Regions from separate parts of the Desulfofarcimen acetoxidans DSM 771 genome, predicted to be linked through region 2. Evidence: riboswitches for the same ligand, from Rfam matches in the RefSeq annotation. Region 2 holds a riboswitch; each other region holds the start of a gene.

The links. A riboswitch is a leader RNA that binds a small molecule or an ion and turns the genes downstream of it on or off. The one in region 2 is predicted to bind cyclic di-AMP.
Region 1: linked by a shared signal. The riboswitch ahead of DTOX_RS05340 (APC family permease) and the one ahead of DTOX_RS14360 (C40 family peptidase) in region 2 are both predicted to bind cyclic di-AMP.
Region 3: linked by a shared signal. The riboswitch ahead of eam (glutamate 2,3-aminomutase) and the one ahead of DTOX_RS14360 (C40 family peptidase) in region 2 are both predicted to bind cyclic di-AMP.

What each region holds. Positions count from the first base shown of each region.
Region 1 is NC_013216.1:1,132,910-1,140,916, forward strand. Features, by position in the region: gene DTOX_RS05315 (hypothetical protein) at 1-265, shown strand, start outside; gene DTOX_RS05320 (Asp23/Gls24 family envelope stress response protein) at 343-735, shown strand; gene ruvC (crossover junction endodeoxyribonuclease RuvC) at 852-1,331, shown strand; gene ruvA (Holliday junction branch migration protein RuvA) at 1,337-1,948, shown strand; gene ruvB (Holliday junction branch migration DNA helicase RuvB) at 2,003-3,013, shown strand; cyclic di-AMP (ydaO/yuaA leader) riboswitch at 3,424-3,553, shown strand; gene DTOX_RS05340 (APC family permease) at 3,702-5,540, shown strand; gene DTOX_RS05345 (APC family permease) at 5,642-7,468, opposite strand.
Region 2 is NC_013216.1:3,142,450-3,150,456, reverse strand. Features, by position in the region: gene DTOX_RS14370 (recombinase family protein) at 1-791, shown strand, start outside; partial or broken gene DTOX_RS14365 (manganese catalase family protein) at 811-1,296, shown strand; cyclic di-AMP (ydaO/yuaA leader) riboswitch at 1,682-1,814, shown strand; gene DTOX_RS14360 (C40 family peptidase) at 1,815-2,441, shown strand; gene DTOX_RS14355 (cold shock domain-containing protein) at 2,739-2,936, shown strand; gene DTOX_RS14350 (iron-containing alcohol dehydrogenase) at 3,249-4,412, shown strand; gene DTOX_RS14345 (iron-containing alcohol dehydrogenase) at 4,601-5,767, shown strand; gene DTOX_RS14340 (ATP-binding protein) at 5,781-7,454, shown strand; gene DTOX_RS14335 (sigma-54-dependent transcriptional regulator) at 7,467-8,007, shown strand, end outside.
Region 3 is NC_013216.1:620,328-628,334, reverse strand. Features, by position in the region: gene DTOX_RS02965 (YtrH family sporulation protein) at 231-566, shown strand; gene DTOX_RS02960 (hypothetical protein) at 553-1,068, shown strand; gene ablB (putative beta-lysine N-acetyltransferase) at 1,148-2,038, opposite strand; gene kamA (lysine 2,3-aminomutase) at 2,028-3,311, opposite strand; gene eam (glutamate 2,3-aminomutase) at 3,387-4,685, opposite strand; cyclic di-AMP (ydaO/yuaA leader) riboswitch at 4,844-4,987, opposite strand; gene cimA (citramalate synthase) at 5,180-6,745, opposite strand; gene DTOX_RS22795 (hypothetical protein) at 6,803-6,964, opposite strand; gene leuB (3-isopropylmalate dehydrogenase) at 7,034-8,007, opposite strand, start outside.

The DNA.
Region 1 (8,007 bases), 2.0 Mb from region 2:
ATTGAGTAGAACGCTGGTTGCCCGTTTGTCAGGTGCACCTTATGCAAATTATTTGCGTAAGCTAATGTGGCTATTGGGAATCGGAATTGCCAGAAAATCAGTGTTTGTGAGAATTATTCCTCTTTTGGGAGCCTTGATTGCAGGTGTGGTTAATTATACCGGCTCAAATTTAATTGGCAAGCGAGCATTAAAGTATTATCAGAATAATTCCTTTGACTCATGGAACGTCACAACGATTGAAGCTGAATACAAGGTCGTTGATTAGTAAAGGTTTTTAAAAAATGCCTGGACATACGGCATAATCAATGATAAATTAATAGAAAAATATGGAGGTGTTTGCGGGTGAACAAAGACAGTAAAGAAATTTTGGTTGAAAATACTGGTAACGGCTTAGGTACAATTAGAATATCTGATGAGGTGGTTAAGATAATTGCCGGGCTGGCAGCTACAGAGGTTTCCGGTGTAGTTGGCATGAGCGGCGGTATTGTGGGTGGAATAGCTGAAAAGTTAGGCCGGAAAAACCTTTCTACAGGAGTAAAAGTTCAGGTAGGGGAGAAAGAAGCTGCTGTTGATCTCTCAGTTATTGTGGAATATGGCATCCAGATTCATGATGTAGCGGTACAGATTCAAAATAACGTAAAAAATGCTATTGAAAGAATGACCGGACTTAAAGTGGTTGAAGTCAATATCGGTATTCAAGGCGTTTCCTTTAGTCATGCCGAGGAAAAAGAGTAAGTTTCTTCATTAGCAAATTAATCCTTCATCTGTCTTATAGTTCCTCAAGGCAACCCATCTCTTGCGAGAGAAGGGTTTTTTTGTTGTTTGTCGAAGATAAGTCTGGGGTGATTTAGTTGATCATTTTGGGAGTTGATCCCGGTACGGCCATAACTGGCTATGGTCTGGTGTCTTTTCACGGCAACCGCTTTTCTACTGTAGAATATAACTGCATCAAAACACCGGCAAAAATGGAACCGGCAGATAGGTTATTAATTTTGTATCGTGAGCTGGAAAAGATTTTACTAAAGTACAGGCCTGACAGAATGGCTGTAGAAAAACTTTTTTTTAATACCAATGCTCGCACCGCTCTTGCGGTAGGACAGGCACGGGGAGTAGTGTTATTGCTGGGAGCTATGGCCGGATTGCGGGTTTACGAATACACTCCCCTAGAGGTTAAACAAGCGGTAGTAGGCTATGGCCGGGCTGAGAAGGAACAGGTGCAGTATATGGTAAAAGCAATTCTGTGTCTTCCTGAGATTCCCAGACCAGATGATGTAGCCGATGCTCTGGCAGTTGCAATTTGCCATGCTCATTATGGAAACGGGGTCGGGTGATCATAATGATAGCTTTTTTACGCGGGAAAATTGTCTTTATAGAGGCAAATTCGGTGGTATTGGATGTGTCAGGAGTAGGTTATCGTATTTTTGTGCCCGCCTCATGTCAGAGCAAACTGCCGGCTGCGGGAGAGGAAATGTTGCTGTTAACTTACCTATCAGTCAAGGAGGACAGCCTGCAGTTATATGGTTTTATCGAGCAGCAGGAAAGGGAATTATTTGTTATGTTGCTGAATGTTGGTGGCATCGGACCGAAAGGTGCACTTTCAGTGCTATCCTGTTTATCTCCCGCGCAGCTTTATCTGGCTGTGGCCCGGGAGGATATTAAGGCGGTAATGAAGGTGCCGGGGATAGGTAAAAAAACTGCCCAGCGATTGATCCTGGAATTAAAAGATAAATTAAAAGGCAGGGTGCAGCCCGGAGAAGAGACCACTCCTGAAACTGTTTCAGGCAGCCAGAATGAGGCGGAAGATGCTCTCTTTGCACTTGAGGCACTGGGTTACTCTGTTTCTGAGGCCATAGTTGTTGTACAGGAAGTGTTAAGAAGCTCTTCGAAGAACATTTCTGCTTCAGAGTTGTTGAAAAATGCTTTACAAAAACTTGATGCCAGGCGTTAATCCGATAAGTAGGAAATAATTAGTTGAAGTTTATATATGGGGTGATATAGCTATATGGAAAACAGACTGGTAGCATCGGGGCTGCACGCTGAAGACAGTGATTTAGAAACTAGTTTAAGGCCAAGGCGTTTGGAGCAATATATTGGTCAAGATAAGGTTAAGGAAACACTGGCTATCTTTATCCGTGCGGCACAGGCACGTGCAGAGTCGTTGGATCACGTGCTTTTATACGGTCCTCCCGGTTTGGGTAAAACTACTCTAGCCAATATTATAGCTCATGAAATGGGTGTTAATATCAGGGTTACCTCCGGTCCGGCTATTGAGCGACAGGGTGATCTGGCGGCTATTCTGACCAATCTGGGTCAGGGAGATGTTTTGTTCATTGATGAAATTCATCGCTTAAGCCGTCAGGTAGAGGAAGTGCTTTATCCGGCTATGGAGGATTTTGCCCTGGATATTATGATCGGCAAAGGGCCTGGTGCCCGTTCGGTGCGCTTGAATTTGCCCAGTTTTACACTGGTTGGAGCTACTACCAGAGCAGGTCTCCTGACTTCTCCCTTAAGAGACCGCTTTGGTGTAATCAGCCGTCTGGATTTTTATACTACCGATGAACTAATGCAGATAATTTTACGGACAGCTCAAATTTTGAGAGTTGCTGCTGATGAACAGGGCGCGTTGGCTATAGCCAGCAGGTCAAGAGGTACTCCGAGAGTGGCCAACAGGCTGCTAAAAAGAGTTCGTGATTACTCACAGGTGAGATCGGATGGTATGATTAACGGGGTGCTGGCGGATGAGGCCTTGCAGTTTTTGGAAATTGATGATTTGGGCCTGGATGAAGTGGATCGCAAGCTGTTAAAAGCAGTTATAGAGAAATTTGGGGGAGGCCCGGTTGGCCTGGATACACTGGCTGCTTCCACCGGTGAGGAAGCCGGCACTATTGAGGATGTTCTGGAACCTTTTTTGCTGCAGTTGGGATTGCTGGCTCGTACACCCAGAGGCAGAGTGGTTACTCAAAGGGCGTATAGTCATCTGGGGATACAGCCGGTTTCCATGGAAGGAACTTAGCCGGACACATCCCCCAATATATTAAAATAATGGTAAAAGGCATGAAGATACTAAAAAAAATTTTATTTGGTATATAAATTTTATTAATCTTTGTGTTTAGGCATTGGTTATAAGCAATTAATACCTGTTCTTATTGCTATATGTGGTATTTAAAAATACCTAGTATACAATATATTGTGGGTATTAGATCTTCCTTATATATAAATATTATTAGTGAGGTTGTTTAAATATAATTTTGCAATTATTTCATTAATATATTTTATGTTGTTTGAAGAAATACGTATAATTCATCCTACGATAAGATAGATTGAGATATTATATAATAATTTAAAGATATGACTAATTATCGTGTATTTTTGTCTTAAACAACAATATCTTTGTTAAAGTATTAAGAGTATCATCTAGTTTAGTATTGATTAACGCTTAATCTGAATAGAGCGGGGGAACCAATATATGGGGTGAATCCCACAATGCGTGGGTAGGGTTACTCTTTCAATCCGAATCCGTCAGCTAACCTCGTAAGCGTTGAAAGGGGATGAAATACTGATAATACTAGACTATGTATAACACATTTGATCTCGCTAACGAAAAAAAGAATCCCTGTAATAATTTTATTTTATTTTTATTTGTTGATGTACATTGGGAAACTATAATATCATAAAGGTTTCCTGTTGGCGAGGTGTCGGATGTGTTAAAAGAATTGAGAAGGGCAATTATTGGCCAACCTTTAGAATCTGCTAAAATTGCACATGAGCGATTTTCTGTCCCCAAGGGTTTAGCGATTCTGTCATCGGATGCTTTATCATCTGTTGCTTATGCCGGGGAAGAAATATTACATGTTCTGGTGCCGGTTATAGGTTTATTATCCTTTAATTTCTTAACCCCTATTTCTATAGCTATTATTTTTTTGTTATTTATAGTTAGTTTTAGTTTTAGACAAATTATAACAGCTTATCCCAGAACCAGTGGTGGTGCATATATCGTAGCTAAAGAAAATCTCGGTACTTTAGCTGGTTTAATAGCTGGGGCAGCTCTGCTTTTTGATTATTTACTTACAGTAGCGGTTTCAATTTCAGCCGGTGTTGCCGCTCTAACTTCTGCTTATCATGCGGCTATTCCTCATAGGGTTTCAATTGCCCTGATTGTTATAACTTTTTTAATATTAATGAACCTCAGAGGAATAAGAGAATCAGCCACATTTTTTAGTTACCCGACTTATGGATTTATCTTAGGTATGTTTATATTAATTACTTGGGGTTCATTAAAACTTTTTATAAACGGTACTATTTTTTCTCCTGTTCCTGTACAAACCGGTAATAACATTAATTTAAGCAATATAGCACTTGTATGGATTATATTAAGGGCTTTTTCTTCCGGATGTACTGCTTTAACCGGTATTGAAGCAGTAAGCGACGCGGTACCTAACTTTAAAGAACCTGAGGGGCGGAATGCCAAGAGGGTATTGGCTCTGCTTGCATTATTGCTGTTTATCTTGTTTGGTGGATTAACACTATTAACCAGAGCTTTACATGTAGTACCCACTGAAAATATGACGGTCATTTCTCAAGTAGCCTTGAAAATATTTGGCCCGGGATTTTTCTTCTATCTTTTTCAGGCAAGTACAGGGTTAATATTATTATTAGCAGCAAACACAGCTTTTGCGGGTTTCCCATTACTGGCATCATTGATGGCGAGAGATAAATATTTGCCTCGTTACTTGGGACTTAGAGGTGACAAGCTGGTTTTTAGTAATGGAGTTATACTGCTAGGTTTACTGGCAGCTTTATTAATTGTTATTTTTGATGGGATAACAACTCGCTTAATACCTTTATATGCGGTAGGAGTATTTACAGCTTTTACAGTTGCACAAAGTGGCATGGTTAAAAGGTGGTATAGTCTGAAAGAGACCGGTTGGAGACGGAAGATGTTCATTAATGGTATTGGTGCTGTGGTTACCGGTATTGTTACTATTGTTGTCGCGATTACAAAGTTTGAACACGGTGCATGGATTGTTATGATTATAATTCCGACAATGGTATCTATCTTTCTCACCATTCATAAACATTATCAGGATATACGGGTTGAATTGGATTTTGATAATTACCTAAACAGAGAACTTGTACGACATAAAATTATTGTTCCAATTGCGAGTTTAACTAATGTGGTTGCAAATACTGTAGATTATGGCAAAACATTATCCGATGATATTAAGGCAGTACATGTCTCAACTGATTCTGCAATAACTGAAAAATTGCAAATAAAATGGGCAATTTGGAACCCAGGAGTTGAACTTCTGGTTCTTAATTCACCTTTTCGTTCAGTTTTTGAACCGTTAATTGAATATATTCTTAAGGTAGAAGATTCTAAAAGTGACGATGAAGTTATAACGGTATTGATACCGGAATTTGTAACAACAAAATGGTGGCACCGTTTTCTTCACAATCAAACAGGATTAATATTGCAGAATGCACTGGTAATAAGAAGCAATGTTATTGTTACTACAGTTCCTTACCACTTAAAAAAGTAAGAAATTTTACGTTGTTTAAGGTAAACAGGATAAATGTTAAGCCTTAATTATAAAAGGGTCACCACTTAGCGTGGTGACCCTTTAAACGCCGGTTCCATTAATTATTTTTTTAAATGATAAGGTACAGTTGCAACTACCACATTTTTACGAAACAGCAAGAAAGAACGAATCATTATGCCTGATTGGTTATGAAGAATATTGTGCCAGCCTCTTTTAGGAATAAATTGTGGTATTACTACTGTAACTTGGTAGTTCGACTCACTGGCTTTATGTTGAATAGTATCAATAAATTTTGTTAGAGGATTAATGATACTTCTATAATAAGAATACAGTGTAACCAGTCTTACATCAGGCTGCCATTTTTCCCATTTTTCTTCAAACTCCTTTTCATTTTCTTTGTCAAACGCAATGTAAACAGCAATAATTCTATTTGGAGAAAGAGATTTAGCATAATTTAAGGAACTTTCTACTACACGGGTCATACCGGCAACAGGAACGATAATAATGTTGCCTTCAATAGGTATAACTGTTTTAGAAGCTGTTAGCCTTAGCTCATCACCAACATCTTCATAATGTTTTCTAATTCGGTGGAATACAAAGATAATAATGGGCAGGAAAACAAATACTGACCATACCCGGGTGAATTTTGTTAAAAAGAATATCATTGTGACGATGAAACTAATAAAAGCACCTATTGCATTAACGGTTAGTTTTGGAATCCACCCTTGGGGCTTCTCGCGTATCCATTTAACTATCATACCTGATTGGGACAAGGTAAATGGAATAAACACTCCAATTGCGTAAAGAGGGATTAAATGCTCAGTTTTTGCGTGAAAAATAACAATTAAAATAATCGAAGCTATTCCAAGTATGATAATGCCATTTGAGTATCCTAATCGGTCACCTCTAACAAGAAATATCCTTGAAATAAACTTATCTTTTGCAAGATTAACCGCCAGTAATGGGAAGGCGGAATAACCTGTGTTTGCGGCAAGGATTAATATTAATGCCGTAGTTCCTTGAATAAAAAAGTACATGAAATTATGTCCGAAGGTTTCTTTGGCTATTTGTGATACGACAGTTTCTTTTACATTAGGAGATATCCCATAATAATAGGCTAAATAAACAATTCCTGAAAACAATAAGGCGAGTAAGAAACCCATCATGATTAATGTTTTGGCAGCGTTGTTAGGTGCCGGATCCTTGAAATTAGGAATAGCGTTGGATATGGCTTCAACCCCTGTTAAAGCAGAACTTCCTGAGGCAAAGGTTCTCAAAAGTATAAACAAACTAATTCCAGCCACATCTGCACCAATAGGAGGGTGTAGGTCAGGGGGAACTACTCCTGTAAGAATGTTATAAATTGCCGCCCCGATTAATATTAACAATGCTAAAACGAATAAATAAACTGGATAAGCTAATATTGAAGCAGACTCCGTTATTCCTCTTAAATTTAAAATTGTAATAAAGAGCACAAATGTAATGGCAATTTCTACATTATAGTTATGTAGGAGAGGAAAGGCAGATGTTATAGCATCAGTACCTGCGGACACACTTACAGCAACAGTCAGTATGTAGTCTACCAACAGAGAGCCTCCGGCTATTAAGCCGGCATTAACACCCAGATTGTTTTTGGAAACAACATATGCTCCTCCACCATTAGGATAAGCAAAGATAATTTGCCTATAAGACAATATAAGAGCTGTTAGGAGGACTAATACACCGGCTGCGATCGGAATTGAATACCAAAATGCTGCTGTGCCTACGGTAGCCAGTACTATTAGCATTTGTTCAGGGCCATATGCCACTGATGACAGAGCATCAGAAGAAAGGATAGCTAATGCTTTTCTCTTGATAAGCTTATGTTCTCCTAGCTCGTGGGATTTCAATGGTCGTCCAAGTAAAAATCTTTTTATGGATGAAATCATTAATTACTCACCGCCGATAGTGTTAATACATTATATATTGCCCCATAAAACAATAATTTTGCAGATAAATAGTAACTATTCAGCCTTCCCGTTTTTTAACTAAAACAGGGGGTGCTGATGTATAAAAATGCTACTGTTTGGGTTTAATAATAATTTGGGCAAGACAAATAGGAGTATTTTAGGTTAAACCCCTCCCGTTAGAATAATCCTGGCTTGGCTTTCTTACTTTTTAAGAAAAAAATTGACCTCATCCAAGTAGCCCTAGTTCAGGGGGAATATCCCAACAATGTAGTAACACCGACGCAGGTATCACATATATATTGGGATTTGGCAAAGATACTCAAGCTTCCTCAGATAAAGACAAACATGACATTGACTAAGTTCCGTTCATGCACGAAACTGGATTTGACAATAAATCTGAAATAATAGGACATTTTTAAAACCGCCGAATTGCTTGTATTTCAAGCGATTCGGCGGTTTATTAACCATCAATCTTCTAAAGTCAGGATCCTCTTGCAAGATGTAATAAATAATGATAT
Region 2 (8,007 bases):
TTGTCAGAGACAGCAAGGGTCAGCAAAAAAGAGTGGTGCGGCCACGTGAGGAGTGGATTGTCAGGGAAAATACACACGAGCCGTTAATCACTGAAGAAGAGTACAATAAAGTCCAAACGATAATGCGGCAGAGGAGAGAAAAATACAATCATGAATGGTCTTGCGACAGGAAGTATTTGTTATCAAGTATATTGCGCTGCAATGTATGCAAAGGGAAAATATATGGATTTGCGGATAAGCAATGTAGAAGTATAACCTACAAATATCGTTGTCTTGGCGGAAACGGGAAGTGCAATGGAAAAATAAAAATTTGGAATATGAAAAAAATCGATAATACCATATTGGCCTTTATCGCGGAGATTTTTTCTGATCGGGCAAATATGATAAATTTTATTAGAAGAAATGTTGATTTGTTTACAAATGATCTTAGCGAATTAGTTAAAAAGCGTGAAGTCAAAAAAACATTGCTGGAGCAAATAAATAATGCTATAAAAAAACAGCAGTTAGCTTTTGAGCAGGACATTATCACGGTGGCAGAGTATAAAGAGAGAATGGCGGAACTTCGAGATAATAAACTGGCTGCTCAAAAGGAAATAGACAGCTTAAACCGTAAACTGGAACAAATAGATATGATTGAGGAGAAGATTTATAAAGTATATGAGGATATTAAGGCTTTGATCGATAATATTGATAGCCTGCCAATGGAGGAAAAGTTTCAGTTAGTCAATAACTTTACTGATATATTCATAGACGGCAATGGTAATATTGTAGATGTCAGGTTTAATATTTAGGGAATAAAATTATAAGTCGGGCGGGCCCGACGGAGAGTTATCCGCGGCCTTAAGGTATTTAACGCAGCGCTACACCATGCCCACAGCTAAAACCAAGGGTTTGTTAACAGATATAGGTACAGAAGAACTTGCCCACCTTGAGATTATTGCCACTATGGTGTATAAGCTCTTGAAGGGAGCTACACCGGAGGAATTGAGAGCAGTCGATCTAGCCGGCTATTATACCCAGCATGATCACGCGTTATTTTATAATGATGCTAATGGAGTTCCCTGGACTGCTGCGTACATTCAGGCTACCGGTGATCCTATAACTGATTTGCATGAAGATTTAGCTGCCGAGCAAAAAGCCAGAACAACTTACGAGCATTTGATTTGTCTAACAGACGACCGTGACTTAATAGACGGTTTGAGATTTTTAAGGGAAAGAGAAGTAGTTCACTTCCAGCGTTTTGGGGAAGCTTTAAATGATGTGCAGGGATTTGTATACGGCAAGAAAATATTTTAATCCTTTAAGCTGTAAGGATAACCCGGCAGAAATAGTTTTTTGTGAATCAAAGCCAAGTTGCAACTAACCCGTACCATAAAGTTGGTACGGGTTAGTTGCAACTTGGCTTTTGTCAATGAATGAGTGTTTTTGTAAGAAATGTTTTTTAGTCAGCTTATTTTTGAAAAACTTGTCATTAATAGTATGCTGGTGCGCTCTTAGAACTTGTAAAGGCTAATATGGATAAAACATGAATAAGCAGTAATTGGCTCTAAATAGAGGAACTTTTCGATTATAAAAGCCATAAACGACAATATTCGATGCTTAGTTATTTGACTGATTAGGTCAAAAAATGGTACAATGACAAAGGTGTGCACCGATGCCAAGTAATTTAGAAAAAGGAACAGAATAATTTGCACCGAGTTGCTTTTTAAGCAAGCGGGGGAACCAATTTTTGGGGTGAGTTGCTCTTTGCAAGGGGCTATAACTTTCGGTCCTAACCCGTCAGCTAACCTCGTAGGTGTGGAGAGTGAGGCGTTATGTCCAGAGCTAAAATAATGTTTACTTCCCTTGCCCTGGGAATATCTCTTTGTATTTTACCGGGTATTTCTTTTGCGGAAACTTATACAGTTAAGCCGGGAGATACTCTCTGGAAAATTTCCCGGGATTATGGTACTACCGTAAGCAATATTCAATCATTGAACAATCTTAATTCTGCGTTGCTGCACCCGGGACAGCAGCTAGTGATTGGAGGTCAAGGCCAGAGTCCCGCCCAGCCACAGCAGCAGGTATCCAGAGGTTTGGGCCGGGTAAGTACAGTACTAAGTTTTTCAAAATCTCTGCTCGGTGTGCCGTATGTTTCAGGAGGATCGTCGCCAAGTGGTTTTGATTGCTCAGGTTATGTGAAATATGTGTTCGGTCATTTTGGTATAAACTTGCCCAGAACGGCTGGAGAACAGTATAATGCGGGTCTAAAAGTTTCTTCCGCAGAAGCCAGACCCGGTGATCTGGTCGCTTTTAAAACAGGCGGGTATATTTCGCATGTTGGGATATATCTTGGCGATAGTCAATTTATCAGTGCGACATCCAGTAACGGTATTGACATTACTTCTGTACATGGTCCTTATTGGGGCAGCCGTTTTTTAGGATTCAGTCGAATAATGTAGCCCGGTAAAGATTTTTGAGGGAAAGGGAAGATATTTCCAGAGCTATTCAAGAGATTTCTAACCATCTTCAATATAATCATGTAAAAAGACCGGCTTTCCATGTGCACTGGAAAGCCGGTTTTTGTTTTTCTATGCTGATTTGTATAATATAAATATTTTCGGCCATACTTTAATGTAGAATGTTAAAAAGTTGAAAAGAACCGCAAATGGTTATACAGCCTCTTGTTTTACGCTAAGGGCAATGCATAAGGTATTTTTCGCTTTTTAATAAAAAATCATTAAGGAGGCCCTGTAAATATGGAGGGTACAGTTAAGTGGTTTAATGCTGAAAAAGGTTTTGGTTTTATTGAGCAGGAGGGTGGCGGTGATATATTTGTTCACTTTTCTGCTATCCAAGGGGATGGCTTTAAAACCCTGGATGAAGGGCAAAAAGTAAAATTTGAAGTTGTAGAAGGAAACCGCGGTCCTCAGGCAGCTAACGTTAGCCGCATCTAATAAAATAAAAACAGCTTAAAAAAGGCATTTAATGGATAATGCCTTTTTTATTGTCGTTCAAGTGTGGTGCAGTTGGTCCCTGATGATACATGGATTGTTTTAGAATGGAACATAACTATATATAGAATATTGAATAGATTCTATTTTTTTAGGGTAAACATATTATAGCTGCTATTAATATTAATATTATTCAGCTAATTTTAATTTTGGCACAATTGTTGCAATTATATTGTTTATAGCAAATAAGGGTGCCAGATCCCTCTTGCGCAAAAAAACAAGAAAACACAATATATTAAGAGGAGGAGTTTTATTATGGCATTAGGTGAACAGGTTTACGGTTATTTTATTCCTACAGTAAATTTGATGGGCGTAGGATCAGTTAAAGAAGTTAAGAGCCAGGTTAAAGTTCTTGGCGGCAAAAAAGCTCTTATCGTTACTGATGTTGTATTAAATAAAATGGGCATGGCCGAGCAAATTAAGGCTCAGGTAGTTGAAGCCGGAGCGGAAGCTGTTATTTATGACGGTTCAGAACCTAATCCGACTGACAAAAACGTACATGACGGTTTAAAAGTATACCAGGATAATAATTGCGACATGATTATTTCCTTGGGTGGCGGCAGTTCCCATGACTGTGCTAAAGGTATTGGCATTGTGGCTACCAACGGTGGCAATATTAGAGATTATGAAGGCGTGGACAAGTCCGCTAAAGCTATGCCTCCTTTCATTGCTATTAACACCACTGCCGGTACTGCCAGTGAAATGACCCGTTTCTGCATTATTACCGATACTGACCGTCATGTCAAGATGGCTATCGTTGACTGGAGATGTACTCCTAATGTAGCCATTAACGATCCCGTGATGATGGTGGGCATGCCCCCTGCTTTAACAGCCGCAACCGGTATGGATGCTCTTACCCACGCTGTAGAAGCTTATGTATCTATCATTGCTACTCCCGTTACTGACTCGGCAGCTCTCATGGCCATCAAACTTATTTCTGAAAACCTGCGCAATGCAGTAGCTAACGGTCAAAACATGGAAGCCAGAGATAAAATGGCTTATGCGGAATTCCTGGCAGGTATGGCTTTTAACAATGCCAGCCTTGGTTATGTGCATGCTATGGCTCACCAGCTCGGTGGTTTCTATAATCTCCCGCACGGTGTTTGCAATGCTATCCTGCTGCCGCACGTTGAGCGTTTTAACCTGATTGCATGCCCGGAACGTTTTGTTGATATCGCAGTTGCCATGGGTGAAAATGTTGACGGATTATCCGTGCGTGACGCTGCTGATAAGGCTCTCAGTGCTATTGCAAAACTCTCCAGTGATGTTGGAATTCCCAGCGGTTTAACAACCCTTGGTGTTATGGAAAAGGATCTGGAAACCATGGCTCAAAATGCTATGAAGGATGCTTGCAGTTTCACCAACCCGCGTATTGCCACCCTGCAGGATGTAATTGAAATCTATCGCAGCGCTCTGTAAGAAATAGCGAAAACCATCAGCTAACTTAATATATCTATCGAAAGGAGGCTACTTTACTCAGCAGCCTCCTTTCTTATTCTTTATTGGACAATTCTCAATTATATATTTATAATAATAATAGATATAATGACTATATGTTTGGAATATAATACTGTTTTTTACATATTACGCGCTCAGGAGGTGTTGCTGTGTTTGAAGATAAAGTTGTGCATATTACAAAGTTTGTGGCTCCGGAGATTATATTCGGGCTTGGTGCTTTGAGCCAGGTTGGCGACAGCGTACTTCGACTGGGTGCACGCAAGGTATTTGTGGTTACCGATGAGGGTGTCAGCAGTGCCGGTTGGGTGGATACTGCCTTAGATTCATTAAAGGAAGTAGGTATAGAATACGAGTGCTATTCCGATAGTACCAGTAATCCCAAGGATGTTGAAGTAGCCAGCGGTGTAGAGGCCTATCGGCTTGCCGGGTGTGACGCGGTTCTGGCGGTGGGAGGAGGCAGCCCCATTGATGTGGCTAAAGCGGTGGCAGCGGTAGCATCAAATGGCGGCAGGATAAATGATTATGAAGGTGTAAATCGGATTATTCACCCGCTGCCGCCTATGGTGGTAGTCCCTACCACGGCAGGTTCAGGTTCTGAGGTTTCTCAGTTCGCTATGATTGTGGACACTAATCGCAAAGTTAAGATGACAATCATATCCAAATCCTTGGTGCCGGATATAGCTTTAATTGACCCGGTAGTGCTGCAGACCAAGGATGCCGAATTGACTGCTGTAACCGGTATGGATGCTCTTAGCCACGCTATAGAAGCATATACATCCCTGGCTGCCACACCTTTGACAGATGTGCATGCCATAGAAGCGCTGCAAACTATAGCTAATAACCTGCGCAGCTCAGTTGCTTCCAGAACAAATTTGAAAGCCAAATCTGCCATGGCTATGGCCAGCCTGCAGGCCGGACTGGCCTTTTCTAATGCCATATTAGGAGCCACACATGCCATGACCCATCAGGTTGACGGGCTTTTAGACCTGCACCATGGAAAAACAAATGCAGTGCTGCTCCCTTATGTAATGGAATTCAATATGATTGCCAGCACCGATAAATTTGTCAGGATCGCTGAGGCCTTTGGAGAGTGTGTGCGCGGGATGAGTTCTTGGGCGGCGGCTGAAAGGGCAGTTCATGCTGTGAGGCGCTTAACCCGTGATATTGGCATACCAAAAAATCTAACTGCGCTGGGCTTGAATGGTTCATATATTCCTCAGTTAGTAAAGTCCGCCCTAAATGACGCTTGTTTAATTACAAATCCACGTGATGTCGAAGAAGAAGATTTAACAGAAATCTTTCGAAAGGCTTTGTAAGGGGGTTAGGATTTTGTTTGAAAATAAGCGTAAATTGATTGAAAACCTTACAGGAGTAAACTCCTCTAAATTAAATTATTATCTGGAACTAAAAGAAATCAATAAATTAATCGAATTACAAAACAGCAGGTTAGCCATAATCAATCAGCTTGCTAAAGATATAAACATTGATATGTCCTTTACCGATATATTAGACCGGGTATATGATAAACTGCCTGCTGTAATAAAATGTGATTTTCTGGCCATAGCTTTATTGGAGAATGATGAGTTGGTTTTATCTGCGGTATCACCTAAAACAGGATACGTGGGCAAAACTATTCCTGCAAGCTCTGTTTTATGGGAAGTCATAGATACCGGTGAAAACAGAGCTTATGATTTGCCTGAGGCTTATTGTGATTTAGTGCAGGATGGCTTATTATGTGAATGGGATTTAAGATCACTGACGGTTAATCCTTTATTCGTGCAGGGCAAGGTAATAGGGATTTTAATCATCGGGAATCTGGTCTGGCATCATTATTCAGAAGCTGATTTGAGCTTTTCCGCTCAGTTAGCAGATCAATTGGCGGTTTGTATAGCCAATGCCCGTTTGTATAAACAGGTTTTACGTGGCAAAAGTGAGTGGGAAGAGACTTTTTCCGCGGTTAGTGAGCCTATTTTTTTAGTGGATTTGAATTATAATATATTGCGAGGCAACGAGCATTTTACGGATTTTGTTAATAGCCCGGCTGAAATAGAGGGTAAGAAATGTTATGAATTGCTCTGGGGCAAGGCCGCCAAATGTGAAGATTGTTTTTTGGAGACAGTTGTCGGAACCAGTAAAGCGGCCTATTACCAGAAACAACTGGACAGCGGTACTATTTTAGATGTTTTTTGTTACCCTGTGGTTAATGAACATAATGAGATTTATGCGGTTATTCAACAGATTAAAGATGTAACCGAGAGAGAAAAAATGAAAGCTCAACTGGTTCAGTCAGCCAAACTGGCAGCTATAGGTGAAATGGCAGCCGGAGTGGCCCACGAGTTGAATAACCCGATGACCGTGATGATAGGAAATGCTCAGCTTTTATTAAGAGAATTGTATGAAAAAGATGAGGATGACAGCACTTCCGAAATACTGCAGGATATTGTCAGCTGTGGCCTGCGCTGTAAGAAAATAATTCAAAACCTATTGTCCTTTTCACGACAGGATAGCTATCCCTATACATCAACTAATCTTAATGATGTTGTGGAACATGCACTGAGTTTGACAAAATATCAGATCAACAATAATAATATAGATATTACCTTTGCTGCGGCAAAAAATATACCCCCTGTTTTTGCTAACACCCATCAACTGGAGCAGGTAATAATAAACTTTTTGCTTAATGCCCGTGACGCTTTGGATACTGATTTGGGACGAGAGAAATGTGTGGAAATTCTAACCTCTGTACGAGAAGATGAGCTGGGACACAGGTGGGCAATGGTAAGTGTGCGGGATAACGGTCCCGGTATTTTACCGGAGAATTTGACCAAAATCTTTAACCCGTTTTTTACCAGTAAAGAGGCGTCCAAGGGAACAGGCTTGGGTTTATCTGTAAGTCTTGGCATAGCTCAGGCTCATAACGGAACAATTGAAGTAGACAGTGAGACGGGCCGGGGCAGTAAATTCACCCTGGTATTGCCGGTAGAAGAAAACAATACGGAGTAGAGGGGTGAGACTGTGCCAAATAATATTAATATTTTGATTATTGATGACGAGGTGGATGTAGGCAATTTCTTTCGTCGCCTGCTGCGCAGGAAGGCATATGATCTGACTGTTGCATTGTCCGGCAAAGAGGCCCGTGAACAAATAAATACCGGAAATTTTCATGTAGCCATGGTGGATTTAAAACTTCCTGATGCTGACGGTCTTGAGCTTTTACAGGAAATTAAGTCTGTAAAGCCAAACTGTGAAGTAATTATTATGACCGGCTACAGTACTGCAAGGACAGCGGTAAAAGCTATTCAATCAGGTGCCTTTGATTATATAGAAAAGCCTTTTGATGATATTTTGGTAATAGAAGAGCTTATTGAAAAAGCCTTGGAATTTGGCAAGAAAATGCTGGGAGATACTGATACCCAACCTGATTGGTTGCCTATTGCCGCTAGAATAGGCTACGAAGTAGGCAACAGTCCGGCCATGTTAAGACTTGTTTCGATGGCGGACAAGATAGCCAGAAAAAATATAAATGTGCTGATACAGGGTGAAACAGGAACCGGCA
Region 3 (8,007 bases), 2.0 Mb from region 2:
ATTAGATCACTCATTTTAGTTGCTTGAACAGGTTGTTTATCATTATTGCAATTTCTATTCTCTTCATTTAAAGAAATTCCCCCAATCCTATTATACACTCATAGTCCGTTAAAGTGGTTGATTTTCGAAGCGCGGCTAACGCCGCAATGTACAAAATCCTATACACACATTATTGACATAGAAACACCTTACTTTAAATATATAAGTAGAGTAGTTTTCATATAAAAGGTGTGATAATTTTGCATGTATTCTTTCCCAAATTAGTTCTGATATTTTTTACTGCCTTTGGTATTATGATAGGCGCCACTCTAATGGGATCACTGGCAGCTTTGCTTATGAAGGAACCTCCGGTAGCAACCATGCTGTCTTTGGCCAAGGAAATTAAAATCTGGGCAATCGTTGCAGCTATTGGCGGATCTTTTTCAACTTTTGAAATCTTAGAATCAGGGATCTTTCAAGGTGACTTAAAAGCTATGGTAAAACAGTTTTTCTTTATTCTCAGCAGTTTTTCCGGCACACATTTAGGATATTTTGTGGTGGTGAACTTAACCGGTGGTAAAAATTAAGACAAAAATTTTTTACTTACTCGCCCCTTTTTTACTGGGTTTATCTCTTGGCGCGTCAGGACTGAACGCTTATACCGGACATTATATAGATGAATTGCTCTTTCGGTTAAAAAATCTTGAGGAACAGCTTGCCGGCAATCAAAGCGAAATAGAACAACTCAAATTAAATCTCATTGATAAAACACACCCGGTTCTGTCTGCTATCAACGTTTATGCGACTGTTATTGATGATAACCTCACAAAATTGGAACAGGAGCAAGTTAAAATAGAAACGATAAAAGACGTTAAGCAAAGGTTAGTAACCATGCTTGGTCAGGAACTGTCTAAGATAAACTTCTTACAGCTGGCTCTCATCCTTGACGGTCGTGAAATTACTGCGGATAAAATTATTTTTACACAAAAGGTAAATTTACTAATAGTAAAGGAAAATGTTCTGAATATATACATAACCTGCCAACCCCAAAAAAAGAAGTCCAACACATTAGGTTATCTTGCTAAATAACACCTTTATTTTCAATAAAGGCAGCCTGCCGGCACAGAACACCAGCAGGCTTATTATTCTTATTGTGTTATTAAAAATCTTAATGAACTTTCGACCAAACATTCATATCTTCAAAACCGCCGCCAATATTGCAATTATTGATCAAAACTCCGCCAAATCCATAACCAAAATTAGCAAAAACTTTGTTCATACCGACAGAACTGCTGCGGGCAATAGTGTACAAACACTTTATCTCAGTATTCTTTAATACATCTTCCATATGCAGCAAAAGGCAACTGGCCAATCGCCTGCCTCTCCATTCCGGGAGAACAGCAAAATCAGTAACTTCAGCATTTTTATCTAATGTGTTTATCTCAGCAGACGCAGCGGCTACGATCTCGTTATTATATAAGGCTAAAACATAATAGACATTCTGATCCATCGTATGTGCCAGGTAATCAGAATTGAATATCGGAAAAGGGTAAGTAGCAAAAACCTTGCTATACAATGAGGCTAAATCTCGGCAATTGGCTGCCTCTCCTTGCTTAATAATTACCCCATGAGGAACCGCCGAATCACTATGTGTCCCCCTCAAAGCATTATACACTGGTTTTATAGCATGGTTCTTGTTGCTTAATCCCGAGGGTGTCTCCCTCCGGACTGTAAGATATTTGGCAAAAACCATGGCAGTTTCGACACCGCCGTAATAGCCGGGGATAGATGCCTCAAGCTTCATTTTGCTGCGCAAAAATTTTTCTTTCCACCTGGCTCTGGCTTTAAGCCATATTTTATCAAGTTGATATTCCGATGCCTTTTCCGTAAGAATCTGAATCATTTCTTCTATTCCATTGTCTAATCGCAGAGAAAATTCATAAACAGTAATTCTCTTATTGTAGGGGGAAATGAGAATGCTGCATTGAAAAGCCTGTCCAGTTAGATGTTCCCACCGGTCTTGTGAATTCTCTATCATATTTCTTAAATTAATTGTCATGTAAAATATCCTTATAAATTTTTAAACGCTTTTTGCGCCTGTTCCCTTCCGGTATTAAGCTGACCATCTTAGCATTTGGATTTATAAGTTTTTGCAATCCGATAGGATCATGTAAAGCACTGGACCCCTTACACACATTACAGGTGGATGAACAACTTGAATTGTAGTTTGCCGGTTCTTCATATATGCAGATAACTCCTTCGTAATTGCGCAATACTGTTTTGGTACTTGTGCTGGACAGTTGATAATTAGGCAGAACCGGTATTTTCCCCCCGCCCCCCGGCGCATCTACCACAAAAGTCGGCACTGCAAACCCTGAGGTATGCCCAATCAGCGCCTCCATAATTTCCACCCCTTTACTTACAGGAGTACGAAAATGCTCAATGCCGCGGGATAAATCACACTGGTAAAGGTAATAGGGGCGAACACGGTTACTAACCAACAGGTGCGCTAATTTTTTAATAATGAAGGCGCAATCATTTATTCCCTTCAGCAACACCGTTTGATTACCCAGAGGAATACCGGCGTCAGCCAGCTTGGCAAGAGCGCGGGCAGACTCCTCTGTAAATTCACGAGGGTGATTAAAGTGGGTGTTTATCCAGATAGGATGATATTTCTTAAGCATTTTGACCAAATGATCAGTGATCCTTTGCGGCATTACTACCGGCGTACGGGTTCCAATACGAATTACCTGAACATGCGGAATTTCTCTTACCCTTCGTATAATTTGCTCCAATCTGTTGGTTGACAAAACAAAGGGGTCTCCGCCGGATAACAATACATCACGTATATCAGGATGAGCTTTAATGTATTCAATAGCCTTTATAATATCACTGTCTTTCGAAACCTTTTCATTATCGCCAACTTTACGCTTGCGAGTACAGTGCCGGCAATACATCGAACATTCGTTGGTAACCAAAAGCAGTACCCTATCAGGGTATCGGTGTGTCAGCCCCGGGCAAGGTGAATCACCATCCTCATGCAGAGGATCATCCATGTCCCCGGAACCTTTAATTAACTCTTTGGGATTTGGTATGCACTGCATGCGAATAGGGCATGTTGAATCATCCTTATTTATAAGTGACGCATAATAAGGAGTGATAGCCATTGGGAACACATCAATAGCTTTTTGAATGCTGGCTTTCTCATAAACAGACAAATTAGCATACTGATCTAACTCGTCTGATGACATGATGCGATTTCGTAATTGCCACCGCCAGTCAGACCAATTGGATTCCTCCGTGATATTTGCAAATAAAAGTTTTTGTTTCATTCTTACCTCCTTAAAAATCATTTGTTATGAATAAAACCCACTTAACGCATAAAATTAATGCAATTCAAAACATTCCTAATATACCGGTTTTATAAAATTCCGACTATCTCTTTTTTCCGGAAAAACTGTGTAATCAATTTGCCTGTTTTCCCAATTGCGCAAGCGTACGGAACTGTTATCAATGCCTAAAAGATACTTTGGTAAGATGGGAATTTTACCGTAACCATTTGGCGCGTTGATTATATAGGTTGGAACCGCCAGACCTGAGGTATAGCCGCGCAGCTTTTCCATTATCTCAATTCCTTCATTCACCGAAGTAATAAAGTGCCGTGTGCCTATAACCTGTTTAGCATGAAAAATATAATAAGGACGGACTCTTATTTTTAGCAATTCCTGGTTGAGTTTTTTCATCACATGCGGATTGTTATTTATTCCTTTTAACAAAACAGCCTGGTTGCCTAAAACCACGCCCGCGCTAACCAGCATGTCGCAGGCCAGCTTGCTCTCCGGTGTAATCTCCTGCGGGTGATTGAATTGTGTATTGATATATACCGGCGGGTGCTGCTTTAATACCTCACACAGTTCCGGCGTAATCCTCTGAGGAAGTGTAACTATTGTCCTGGTGCCCAGGCGCTTAATTTCCACATGCTTGATACTGTCAAGCTCACTGAGCAGCCAGTCTATTTTTTTGTCACTAAGGAGAAGCGCATCGCCCCCCGTAATCAATACATCTCTAATTTCCTTGTTCTTGCGTATATAATCCAGTGCCGCCAACAGGTCCTGGTGTGTTTGATGCCTGTCAACATCGCCTATGCCCCTGCGGCGCTGGCAGTGGCGGCAATACATGGCACATTTATTGGTTACATTAATTATCAGCCTGTCCGGATAACGCCTGGTTATGCAGGGAGCGGGAGAAGTTAATTCTTCCGCCATGGGATCAGCATAGCCGCTAACGTCCAATTCTTTTATACTGGGAACTGACTGCAGCATAACCGGATCGTTCAGGCTGTCAGGCACTATAAGTGAGGCATAATAAGGAGATACAGACCAGCGAAACTTCAGGCCCACCTTTCTGATTTGAGCGCACCGCTCTTCGCTAAGCTGTATTAAACTCGATAACAACTCGACATCATTAATCCGGTGCGATATCTGCCAGTGCCAATCCCGCCACTTTTCCTCATTAGCATTAAAGTGCCTAAACAACTTCTCCCTGTTAGAAAGAATACACTGCTGCAAATCAAAACCTGTTGGAATTTTATCCTTCTTCTCCAGGTAATCACTTATGCTTTTCTTTAAACCTGTCGCCCTTCTAAGACCAATAGCCCTTTTGTCTTCGCAGTTAAAAGTATCATTTTCATTTAAATAAACTGACACATCATCTCCTCCATTCAAAATTAAAATAAAAACACACAATAACCCGAAATTAGCGAGGGTTATTGTGTGTTAATTGCGTTTTAGCAAAATGCAAAGAAAAGCTATGAAGTGCCAATAATAAACACACAGCAAAGGCACAGCAAAGCAAGTCTGCCTGCTCTCTTTTCCTTCAACGCTTACGAAGTTAGCTGACGGATTCGGGCCGAAGAATAACCCTACCTTAATTGAATTTTTAAACTCAATAAGGACTCACCCCAGGAAGTGGTTCCCCCGCTTCTAAATGAATTCAGCGATAGAAAATTTTATTAAGTTTTGTTAATTAAAATAAAAGTGGAAAACCAAACATGGCTTCCCACCCAGAAGTCGTAAATCACTTGTGAAAGCGAATAAATACAAATTAACTCGCCCAGCCTGAACAATCATATTTATCTTAACTATATAAATAGTTTATCATATTAATTAGAATAGATCAAGTGTTCTGAAATAATTTTCTATCAATCATTTTGCTTCAACAAACCGTAGGCCAGGCTGTCTACCAGCGCCTGCCAGCTTGCTTCCATTATGTTCGTTGATACACCGATTGTACCCCAGGAATTTTTACCGTCACCTGTTTCAATCGAAACCCGCACCACCGCGTCAGTGCCCTCTTTTTCATTGAGCACGCGCACCTTGTAATCGTTTAATTGCATCTCTTTAATAGCCGGGTAAAAACCTTCCAAGGATTTACGCAGGGCATTATCCAGTGCATTGACCGGCCCGTTGCCTTCCGCAGCCGTGTGTTTGACCTGATCGCCCACCCAGATTTTAATGGTTGCCTCGGTGCTGGTCGGCCCGTTTTCCTTCATATCCATGATGACCCGCAAGCTTTCCAGTTTGAAAGGATTTTCATACTGACCCGATATGCGTCTCATTAACAGTTCAAAAGAACCATCCGCTCCCTCAAACTGGTATCCCTGGTTCTCCAGTTCCTTTATATGCATGAGCAGTTGCTTATTCTCTTCTGTCTGCTGGGTTAAATCCACATTCAGCTCTTTGAATTTATAAAGCAAATTGGATAATCCAGACTGGTCAGAGACCAGAACCCGCCGCTGGTTGCCCACCAATTCCGGAGTAATATGCTCATACGTTTTGGAATTTTTCATAATGGCGCTGACATGAATGCCGCCTTTATGGGCAAAAGCACTGGTACCCACAAAAGGTTGGCCGTTATGCAGGTGCATGTTGGCAACCTCACTGACAAAGCGGGAAACCTCCGTAAGCTGCGCCAGGTTACCTTCAGGCAAACATTTAAGCCCGCACTTTATTTCCAGATTAGGAATTACCGAGCAGAGATTGGCGTTGCCGCAGCGCTCTCCATAACCGTTCATAGTACCCTGAACCTGTATAACCCCGGACTGAACCGCTATAACAGAATTGGCTGCAGCCATTTCACTGTCGTTATGGCAGTGAATACCCAGAGGAACTGTGACAACACTCTTTACTTTACTAACTATTTCCTGAATATCCCAGGGCATGGTTCCGCCATTGGTATCACAGAGCACAATACGGTCCGCTCCACCCGCCTGGGCCGCTTTAACAGTTTCCAATGCATACTCTGTATTGGCCTTACAGCCGTCAAAAAAATGTTCCGCATCATAAAATACCTGCATGCCGTTTGACTTCAGGTAGGCAACTGATTCTTTAATCATTTGTAAATTCTCTTCCAGAGTAGTATTGAGCGCATACACAACCTGGAAATCCCATGTCTTGCCAAATATACAGGCTACCTGCACACCGGCATCGACAATAGCTTTCAGGTTCACATCCTCTTTCACATCGCTATTCGGCTTTCTGGTACTGCCAAAGGCTGAAACTACGGCCTTCTCCAGGGGAAAGTCTTTAATCCGCTTAAAAAAATCGGAATCCTTGGGGTTGGAGCCAGGCCAACCTCCTTCGATGTAATGAACACCCAATTTATCCAAGCGCAGCGCAATTTTTACTTTATCCTCTACAGAAAAGGATATGCCTTCCCCCTGGGCGCCATCACGCAAAGTAGTATCATATATTTCTATAGTTGACATGCCCTCTCTCCCCCTTATTAAAAAATTTTGCATAACCAAACTGCTTTTTACCGCACATTAAACTCTGATATAGTATTTAAAAACCGCCAGGCTGTACTGTTGGTGTACTGCCAAAAGCGGCTGAACTTGCCCGCGGCTTTTCCCGAAAAAGCAGGGGCTTCCCGGTATATGTTCGCCTGCCGCTATAAGCGGCAGGTCTGAACAGTTTATACCAGGCATTTCGGACGGTTCCCGCCCTACATGAGTATATATTATCTGCTGGCTTGAATCTGCATATCCTTCTGCAATTTAGCCGGCTAAAATCTGTTCGGCTATACGGTCGCCCATCTCGTCAGTGTTGACTAACTGTAGGCCCTCCTCCATAATATCCCTGGTGCGATATTTTTTCAATACCTCGGTAACCGCGTCTTCTATGGCCTTAGCTTCTTTCTCCATGTCGAAGGAATAGCGCAGCAGCATGGCTCCTGACATTACCGTAGCGATTGGGTTAGCTCTTTTCAAACCGGCATATTTAGGCGCTGAACCATGGCTGGGTTCATACAAGCCGATTTTACCGCCGATACTGGCGGAAGCCAGCATGCCCAGAGAACCGGTAAGCTGGGAAGCCTGATCGCTTAAAATATCACCGAACATATTATCAGTAACAATTACGTCAAACTGTTTAGGCATTTTTACCAACTGCATAGCCGCATTATCCACATACATGGTATTAAACTCAATATCGGGATACTCAGCAGCCATATTGGCAACTACTTCACGCCAGTAGCGTGAAGATTCCAGCACATTGGCCTTATCCACCAGGGTGACTTTCTTACGCCTCTTAGCAGCCAGCTCAAAAGCCAGGCGGGCTATGCGCACGATTTCCTCAGTGGTGTAAACCAGCGTATCGGTTACACGAACAGTGCCGTCCGGCAAATCTTCTCTCTTCTTCTCGCCGAAGTAGAGACCTCCGGTCAGTTCACGCACTACCATAATATCCAAACCTTCCACTACCTCCGGCTTTAAGGTGGAGGCATTGGCAAGTGCCGGGAATACCACTGCCGGGCGCAGGTTAGCATAGAGGCCCAATAATTTGCGCAAGGGCAGGAGTGCTCCTCTTTCCGGAGTTAATTCAGGAGGCAGATCAGCCCACTTGTCACCACCTACAGCACCCAGCAAAATGGCATCGCTGCTGTAGCACAGGTCCAAAGTTTCTTTCGGCAGCGGGTGTCCCACCGCGTCATAGGCAGCTCCGCCGACTAAGGCTTCGGTAAACTGAAATT